2 regions of the Paenibacillus sp. Y5S-9 genome follow, and region 1 is predicted to be linked to the other one. Evidence: riboswitches for the same ligand, from Rfam matches in the RefSeq annotation. Region 1 holds a riboswitch; the other holds the start of a gene.

What was found. A riboswitch is a leader RNA that binds a small molecule or an ion and turns the genes downstream of it on or off. The one in region 1 is predicted to bind thiamine pyrophosphate.
Region 2: linked by a shared signal. The riboswitch ahead of tenA (thiaminase II) and the one ahead of V6669_RS02320 (ABC transporter substrate-binding protein) in region 1 are both predicted to bind thiamine pyrophosphate.

The regions. Positions count from the first base shown of each region.
Region 1 is NZ_CP145887.1:487,426-492,506, forward strand. It holds gene V6669_RS02310 (ABC transporter permease) at 1-19, opposite strand, end outside; gene V6669_RS02315 (thiamine-binding protein) at 19-309, opposite strand; gene V6669_RS02320 (ABC transporter substrate-binding protein) at 526-1,566, opposite strand; TPP riboswitch at 1,876-1,988, opposite strand; gene V6669_RS02325 (NAD(P)-dependent oxidoreductase) at 2,134-2,889, opposite strand; gene V6669_RS02330 (VOC family protein) at 2,907-3,293, opposite strand; gene V6669_RS02335 (hypothetical protein) at 3,467-3,976, shown strand; gene V6669_RS02340 (MFS transporter) at 4,416-5,081, opposite strand, start outside.
Region 2 is NZ_CP145887.1:3,697,280-3,702,360, forward strand. It holds gene V6669_RS16280 (endo-1,4-beta-xylanase) at 367-3,039, shown strand; TPP riboswitch at 3,246-3,343, shown strand; gene tenA (thiaminase II) at 3,459-4,118, shown strand; gene V6669_RS16290 (CotH kinase family protein) at 4,243-5,081, shown strand, end outside.

The sequences.
Region 1 (5,081 bases):
TTTTGAAATAGGCATGCATTAGCGATACTTCTCCGTCAGGGTATCCATGCTGAAGCCAGCAGGGCTATGGGCGATTTTGATCTGGGAGATGATGCTTGGGCTGCCAGCCTCCACAAGTACCTCGTGCATTTTACGGACAACCTCGAGCAGTTCCTCCAGTTCTCCCTCCATCGTGGTGTCGAGCGCGTTCACCTGATATTTCAGGCCGGATTGCTGAATAACTTCAATGGCGCGATCTACGTAAGGATAAGAATTCTCGCCATTTGGCGTTTTGGGAATAACCTGAATGCTAAGTAGTGTGCTTGCCATGAGAGATCACGGCTCCTTTCGTGATAAATTGCATGAATTGAACCAGGTTTACACTTATCACTCCGATTGCAGTACCCTCTTCTGATCGCTGTTATCCCCAGATTTCTTGAATCCATTTTCAATGGGGAAATCCGGGGATAAAGGCGAACACTTTGTTTCTTCAGATGGGTTCTGCACTCTTCGTTCTTGTGTAAAAAAGTTAAACTTAAGCAATTTTTATTGGGGTAAAAACTCGTTTGTATATGCTTTGCTTACATCGATCTGTTCATCGAGCAGTTTTTTGCTAAACATCCAGTCGGTGTAGTTCTGCCACACTTCCTGTTTTTGCTCACCCCAGCGCGTGGCGTCATCTGTGTACTTGGGACTAAGCCACTTCTGGCTTGCCAGGACCAATTCCTTGTCCAGATCCGGTACAGCCTTGATCAGAATGTTCGCCGCGTCTTCGGGATGATCAATCGCATATTGATACCCTTCGGAGGTGGCTTTCAGGAATGCTTTCACCAGCTCAGGGTCGTTTTGGATCGTCTGCTCGTTTGTTACAAGGACAGGTGTGTAATAATCCAATGCTTCTGAATAATCCTTCACATATAACATGTCGATTGGTTCCCCGCGAAGTTCGGCTTCAATCCCCGTCCAAGCGTAGAAAATCCATGCGAAATCAATGTCCCGTTTCACTGCGGTGAAAAAGTCAGCGTCACCCATGTTAATGTTTTTCACTTTGGATACATCTGCTCCGTCGCCTTCCATAATGGATTGCATCACGGCTTCTTCGACTGGGGAACCCCAACCGCCATAGGTTTTACCTTCAAAATCCTTCGGTGATTTGATATTCCGATCCGCCGGAGCAGCGAACCCGGATGTATTATGCTGAATAACTGCTGCGATGGAGACGAGAGGAACACCCTGTGTGCGGGCTTGAGTTACACTCTCCTGATAACTTACGCCAAACGGTACTTCATTGGAGGCAACCATCGTATCCGCGCCACCGGCACCTGGTTGAACAATCTCTACGTTTAAGCCTTCGGCCTTGTAAAAACCTTGATCTACAGCCGCATACAGGCCGGTATGATTCGTATTTGGTGTCCAGTCGAGCACCACTTTAATATCCTTTAAGGCGGCAGTGTCACCTTCGTTGCTGCTTTCCTTATTTGTGTTGCTGTTCTGTTCTGCCGGGGCAGCTTCTTTGCCGCCACATGCGGCTACAGTCACCATAAGCACGCATAAGAGCAACAATCCTATCGTTTTACGCCATTTCATCTGTGATTCTCTCCTTCGGTATGTCCGGCCGATTGGCACGGGGTACTCCTTGGCTTCATATCCAATCATCTTGCATAAATCGACAGATTTATACCAGTTGAGATCTGGATGACGTTATTTTTGAACGAAAATAAAACGTCCATCGATGTCATTCAAGGAAGCCAGACCGCGTTTAGCGGCAGTTTTTCATGCAATATCAGAAAGGTGATGCTTCCAAACTTATACTTTCTGATAGTAACAAAAAAAGCGTCCCGTAATCCGGGACGCGTGCAGGCGTTAGAGAGGTGGCGTTCAGCCATAGGGCTGTGCCATTTCGATATACTCCGATTCCTACGCTGGCATGATCCAGATCAGGTCTAAGGGTTAGTATCTTGGTGGGATACACTCTCAGCCGGCCAATTCCGACTCCCCTGGGAAACTATGAAGTTACGGGCATTACTAGGTGTAATTATAGGCCAGCCGGTGGAACGTGTCCAGTCAGGAACTGGATGGGGACACGTATGAACTTATCAAACAGACCGTTATACATATGTATAACAGTCTGTTTGGATGTGTTATTTTCAATAATTATCGTGGGGAATCATATAAGGCAATCTGACTGAGTGCAAAAGCATCGGATTTGGGCTCATAACCTACCTGTTTCTGAGTGGTTTCCAGATTCAATCGTTTAAACCGATTATTCGAGATCCCATGCAGTATGGTGAAGGGTTCCAGATCAGTAGTTGTAATTGCTTTGAACATCAAATCACACAAGTCAGCCGGACTAATATACGCGCTCATATCCCTTGCCTCCAGCACGGGTCCGTCTGGTTGAAAATCATCATATGCACCTATACGTATCGCAACACTTTGTAAACCCTCGGTATACGCAAAATAGGAAGCGAGTGATTCTCCAAAACATTTGCTAACCCCGTACAAATTCCGTGGGCGTGTTGGCATGTCCGGATAGACTTGAGCATCAATGGGATACCCCTCAATCGTCTGTGCACTGCTTGCAAGAATGACTCTTCGTACACCTTGGTCTTTAGCTGCACGGAATACATTAAATGTACCTTTGATATTGATATCCAACAACGATTCATAGAATCCGGCATGCGGGGAAGGGTCTCCCGCCAGATGTACAACCACATCCATGCCTTCGCATGCATGCTGACAGGCTTCGGGGTCTGTCACATCCAGTGTCATGATCTCATGACGGGTTTCTTGATACGTTTGCAGTCTGTCGGTATTCAAATCCGTTAGTCGCAGGTGATATGCTTCTGACAAGTATTGGGACAAATCACGTCCAATTTTCCCGGCTGCGCCCGTAATTAAAATGTTCATGAAATCAACTCCAATTCTTAGCGCTGGAAGAACTCAATCCATTCCTTTTCAGGTCCATAGATGAAGAAGTAGCGGTAACCGTTAGGCAGTGTGATAATCTCTCCATCGATAAATTCGGCTTCGGTGGCTTGGATACGTTTGTACTCAGAATCAAGATCATCCACGTGGATCGCAAAATGGTGCACCGTACCTTCGGAAGGCAGCTTGTCGCTGTATCCTTGAATTAACTCAATCTCAGTCTCGTTACTTCCATTGAAGCCGAGGAAGGCAAGCTGAATAACGCCGTTGGTATGCGTCACCCGGTCTTTCAGTTCCAATCCAACAACCTCTGTGTAGAAACGCAGCGTGGTCTCCAGATCACGAACGGCAATGCCAACGTGGTCAATGCGCTTTTGAAAACTCATAATTATATTCCTCCAAATGTAGTAAATTCTCTACCATTTTAAGGGATATCATAGGGCTGTACTACGAGGTTGTCAAATCGGATTTTAATTTGAAAAAACCATAAATGTTCACATAATGTTCACTTATGTGGAGGGTTTCCTCATCTCTATAATTACGAAGGTAAACAGAGAGGATGAGAGAATTGCCAGCAAGCAAGAAGGAACAAATTATTTTCGGATTAATGATGTGTACAGGAATGGTCTTGGTCATGATGTTCTTCAATCTATGGCACAGTGGGTTACTCGGCAAGATGTCCCCGCTTGAGATACTGCTTCAATTCATATTATGTTTTGTCATCGCGTTTCTGGTGGAGTCTTTCATTGTTGGCCCTGTGGCGAGAAAGATTGCATTCTCCTTGCCCTTCGACAAGTCCAACAAGATTTTGGGTGTGCTTGCTATGTCATTTTTTATGGTGATTGGCATGGTACTGATCATGTCCATGTATGGAATGATCTCGGCATATCTCGCGGATCAATTAAGTGGGTCATTCGTACTCCGTACGTACCTTCATACAATCGCTCGTAACTTCAGCCTGGCGCTTCCATATCAATTGATCATTTTGGGGCCACTCGTCCGATATGTATTTGGTAAATTCATCAAGGATAACGGGCCCGTAATGCCTGTCGTTAACAAAAGTGTGTGATTCGGTTGGCCATAAGTATTTCCTGGGCAATCTTGTGCAAATGAATAGATCATATGCTCACCTTTAATGAAAGGTGATCAGAGAATAAAGATAGGACACTTTCCACCATGATAACAGCGCTAACGAATCGAGGACACCTTATTAGGCCAGTTTTTAGGGAATGAAAAATCTAACGAATCTCAGCGGCGTTATTATGCAAAAAACCTTCAACGAGACCTTGAATTTTAGATAATTACCTATAATAACGTCTCTAGGATTCGTTAGATTTCAAATATCCTGAAATGCAGATAAATAGCGTGTGCTAGGTTCGCTAGAACAGAGTAACGCTACAAAAAAATGTCCATCGCCAATTCATGGCGGTGGACATCTCAATCTCTATAATAGGTATTCTATTTCTGATTCTAATTCTCAGGTTCAGGCCTGCATCGACACATAACTGTTAAGTCGCTGTATCTACCACATATTTGTTCTGCCATTGATACGTGATCACGCTAATAACAAGCAGGCCAACTGCAAAGATCGCAAGCATCCATGCAGATTGATTAACCGCCAGATGATCCAGACTCCATCCCGTGGTCAAAGGCAGAATGGCACCGCCAACCCCACCTGAGGCAATCAAAATACTGGGTGTGGATTCTTCGGTTCCGGGCAGCAGTTTACTGGCGAAGACAAGGGCAATAGAGAAAATGCCTGACATCGCAAGTCCAAGCAGCAAGATGATGAGAAATGCAGACCAGATTTGGTTTGTAAATGGAAATACCATTAACAAAAGAACAGATGCGAGACAACTGTACAGAACGTAGACGCGGTATTGGAATTTCTCTGCGACATACCCGGCGAAGAGTCGTCCTACGGACATGGCAATCCAGAAACAGGTGACACTAAGCGCTGCTCCGGCTTCTTTCATGTTCATTTTCTCAATCAGAATCGCTGGCATGAAGTTCGCAAGACTCATCTCGGTGCCAACATATAGGAAGAAGAACAGGACGAATAACACCAGAAGAGTTCTGTTACGGCCACGATAGGTTGGACTGGGCGTACTTGCAGATGCGGGATGCATCTCACCCGATGTCCCAGCGGTGTGGGCATGTACTGAACTTTTATT
Region 2 (5,081 bases), 3.2 Mb from region 1:
CAAAGTTAAAGTTATATTCCCTTATTTTTGGGGAAAGCGATTCTTTGAATATCTGACGCCCTTGATTTCCAGCATGTTTATATGCCTGTTAGCAGACAGGAAAAAAGATACTTTTTAACTATGACCGTTTTCTCGTATTTTATCGGGAAACGGTCTTTTATTTTTGCAAATATGTAGCGGCTTTTTTGATATTCCACGCGAACGAACTCCAGCTTCCTAAACTCACATGAGATTACCAAATGATAACTTTTTATTATGATTATTGGAAATTTGTTATATGTAAGCGCTATCCAAATAACTATAATCTATTTATCTGGATGTTAATCCGTTCAGAAATACTTAGACCAAATCATGAGGAGGAATTGTATGAAACGGTTAGGTCAATGGAATATAACAGCCTTGGTTCTTGTGCTGGTACTCGCCATGCTTCCATTTTCGAATGTCTCACATGCATCCAAGGCAGTTACAGAAGTGGAGGAAAGTCATTTGAGCACAAACTTTGAAGACGGTACACTTCAGGGATGGACTCCACGTATCGGTAGCGAAAGGCTGACAGTGACACAACAGGAAGCACACGAAGGCCAGTCTAGTATGCTAGTTTCCAACCGTGAGCGCTCCTATCATGGACCAATGCTATCCATGAAGGATCTGCTTGAGCGTAACCAAGAGTATGAAATTATGGCATATGTAAGACTTACCCAGCAGCCCACCACGGATCAAACACTACAGCTCACCACATATAAAAAAACAACTGCCGAAAGCTGGAACCCGATAGGTAGCGTGAAGATTACCAAAGCAGAATGGAATACATGGCACAAGATCACCGGAAAATTTCAGTATAGCGATGATCCCACTGAATTGAATTTGTTTATCGAAACACCCTACATCTCTGAAGATAGTGTAGATACGTTATCGTTCTATGTGGACGATGTATCTTTTACTTTGGCCGAGCAACTGGAGATAGAAGAAGAGATTCTGTCTCTGGAAGACCTGTATCAAGATGATTTTCCCATTGGGGCAGCGGTGTATCGCTGGCAGTTGGAAGGCGCATATGGACAACTGCTCACCAAACACTTTAACAGCTTGACCGCAACCTATGAGATGAAACCGAAGTACATGTCTCCTTCCGAAGGTGTTTATGAGTTCGAGGCAGCCGATCAATATGTTCAGTTCGCTGAGGAGCATGGTATGGGCGTACGCGCACATGCGTTGTTGTGGCATATTGATGCTGCAGAGTGGATGTTCAAGGATCCTCAGGGTAACCCTGCGAGTCGAGAATTACTGCTTGCCCGGATTCAGGATTACGTTGAAACCGTCATGACCCGATACAAAGGTAAGATCTATGCCTGGGATGTGGTAAACGAGGCGATTGCGGATAGCAATGGTGATGCCAACGGTTTACGTAAAAGTCCCTTTTATGAACTAATCGGTCCGGATTACATTGAGAAAACTTATGAATTTGCTCGTGCAGCCGATCCGGATGCCAAATTATACTACAACGAATACTTCACGGAAGTCCCTGAGAAAAGAGAGCATATGTATCAGTTGGTCAAACGACTGAAAGAGAAGGGACTCATCGATGGAGTGGGTTTGCAATCCCACTATAATCTGGAATCCCCGCCCATCGACGAAATTGAAAAAACGATCAACATGTTCGTCGAACTTGGATTGGATATTCAGATCACGGAACTGGATGTGGATAGCGGAATTCCATTTGGTGAAGAGATGTCGGATGAAGTTGCGGTGAAACAGGCGTATCGATATAAGGAATTGTTGGATTTGTACCAAAAACACAAAGATCACATTTCTTCAGTTACCTTATGGGGACTCCAAGATGAGAAGTCTTACAACAACCAGGCTATGCTGTTTGATTCAGCCCTGAAGGCCAAAAAAGCATACTGGGGACTTGTGGATGAATCCAGCTTGCCTGTGTTGACACAGAGAGCCGTCTCACTTTCGGGTAAACCGGATATCAAAAAACAGTCACAAAATCCGCTCTGGAACAAAGCGGTGTCTACTCCACTGAAGGGTGACTCTTCGGGATCAGCCAGTTTCCGCACCTTATGGGATCAAAGTAACTTGTATATCCTTGTGGATGTTCAGGATGCGAATGCAGATGTGAATGACAAAGTAGACATCTTTGTTGATCTCAATAATGGCAAGACCACTTCCTATGAAGCAGATGACCGACACGTAATCATTAAGCGGTCGGGCAAAGCTGAGGGCGCGGAGCAGCGTTCATATCGTGTACGCGAGACAAAAGCCGGATATCAGGTTGAATTGTACATTCCATGGGGTGGTATACAAGTCGGTTCAGGATATGAAGTTGGTTTGGATATCCGTGTGACTGATGGCGCTGCAAGTGGGACACAACCTTATAATCCACTGTACTGGAATGATCGAACACAATCTCAGGAACAAGATACAAGCAAATACGGCGTGATTCAACTTGCACCTATGCCCCAATCTGCACAAGCTGTGCAGGGAATTGTTCAGATTGATGGGAAGAAAGACGCCCTATGGAATAAGGCTGTTCCATTTGAGGTAAAACGGTTGAATCAGACCGAAGGTGCAGAGGCAGTGGCTCGCGCAATGTGGTCAGGTGAGTATCTATATCTGCTAATCGATGTCACTGATCCAAACATCATCACAGATAGTATCAACCCATGGGATCAGGATTCGGTTGAGATTTTCCTGGACGAGAATCACCAGCGCACACCGTATTTTCAATATGATGATGCCCAGTTCAGAATCAGTGCAGACAATGTGGCAACCTTTGCAGGCAGTGCCTCACCCGGACGTCTTGTAAGCGCTGTGAAGAAAACGAATAAAGGATACCTCGTAGAAGCCAGAATCCAGTTGAATTCACTGACGCCAAAGGCTGGAAATGTCCTCGGTTTCGAGCTTCAAATTAACGACAACCAGGGCGGAGGTAAACAGAACGTAGCCAAGTGGAATGATACGACCAATGAGAGCTGGAGAAACACTTCCCAGTACGGAATACTCACTTTTGTCGGAAAGAACAAACTCGGGCATTAATCCATCGGCAGTAATTGTAAGAGTAGAAACCATCATAACAGTGGATAAAACTCAACCATTGTTATGATGGTTTTCATCGTTTACATACGTCACTCAAGCTGATGAGGTGGGATACAAACTGCCTTGACTATATTTAACAGCCCTTGATATACTAAATGGATGTTATTTTTTCTTTTATGGGAACAAGAAAGTAATCAACTACATACAACCGTTTGCGAGGGAGCCTTAACCGGCTGAGAGGGTGTTAAACCGACCTTACCTGATTTGGATCATGCCAACGTAGGGATGCAACGATGAAACGCTGTACTTGGGTAGCTCATGCGTACCCCTTGTTTTAGTGTATTTGTCTGCGAAACATCCTATGGATGTTTCGTTTTTTTGTTTTTAAATACATACATTATGAATTGGAGGAACACACGTTGACTATTTCAGAGCGACTATATCAGGCAGCACAGCCTGTGTGGAAGGAATGTCTTGAGCATCCCTTTGTTAAAGGGATCGGGGATGGTTCTTTACAGGTTGAACAATTTCGTTATTATTTGCTGCAAGACTACTTGTACCTGTATGATTATGCCCGCGTATTTGCACTAGGTATCGTCAAGTCGCACGACCCCAAATTGATGCAGTTTTTTAGTAAAAACGTAGATAACATCCTGAATGGTGAAATGAAAATTCATCGTTCTTATATGGAGCGATTAGGAATTACAGAGGATGATGTTTTTCAGGTAAAACCTGCACTGAAAAATGCAGCCTATACAAACTATATGCTCTCAGTTTCCCATGCGGGCGGTATAGCAGAAGTACTTGTATCGATTCTGGCCTGCTCGTGGAGCTATGCAGAGATCGGTCAAGTTCTTTCCCAAAAGCCAGGTGCAGCTGATCATCCTTTTTACGGAGAGTGGATCACAGGATATGCTTCCTCTGAATACAACAGCAACAATCAATCCCTTGTGGCGTTAACGGATAAGCTATTAGAAGGCTGTAGCGAGGAAACGTACCAACGAATGGAAGATATTTTCGTGATGTGCAGTCGCTTTGAGCTTGATTTTTGGGAGATGTCATGGAGGCTGGAGCCTTAAGTTCACTGGTCGTTCATTCAATTAGAGAGTACCATATGACGCCACTCATTCAGATTCATTTAAGAATTGCCATCTATGATGATTACATATAAAAAGATTTAACAACAATCATGAGGTGATGGCAATGAGTATATACAAATGGCCTAAATTTATCGGTGTAGCGGTGTTATGTACTGCAATGCTGACGGCATGCAGCTCGACTAATCAAGGAAGTGTGGACTCGGAAAGTAATTCGACTGAAACAGAACAAACGAATACGGATAATCAGAGTAAAACGGAGAATACTGCGCAGACAGTAGGGTATGCCGATCAAATCAACAAAAATGAGGTTATGTCCATTTCGATTGATGTGGATGAAGCGGCATGGAAAGAGATGCTGGATAATGCAAATGAGGAGCAGTACATCTCAGCTAATATTACGATTAACGGAACAACGATTGAAAACGTCGGAATTCGTCCAAAGGGTAACTCCAGCCTTCGACAAGTCGCTAGCGATGATACAACGGATCGATATAGTTTCAAAATCAAATTTGATGAGTATGTTAAGGATCAAACTTGGATGGGGTTGGACAAGCTCGTTGTGAACAACATGATTAGCGACAATAGTTATATGAAGGAATACTTGAGTTATGACATCATGAGTTATATTGGCGTAGATGCACCTTTATTCGCATTCTCCAATATTAGTGTAAATGGAGATACTTGGGGTTTGTACCTGGCTGTTGAAGACATTGACAGCGGATATCTCGCCCGAGCCAAGAATGATGAGGGTGAACTTTACAAGCCGAACAATGATGACAACATGGGGGCAGGAGGAATGGGAGGGCCAGATGGCAATCCTTTTGCACAAGGGTATGGAGATATGCAGCCTCCTACTGAAGGTATGGCGCCACCGGATGGTGCAAGTCCGCCGAATATGAACAGCGGGACAGGGGAAGATGGAGCGAATACACTACCGGAAGC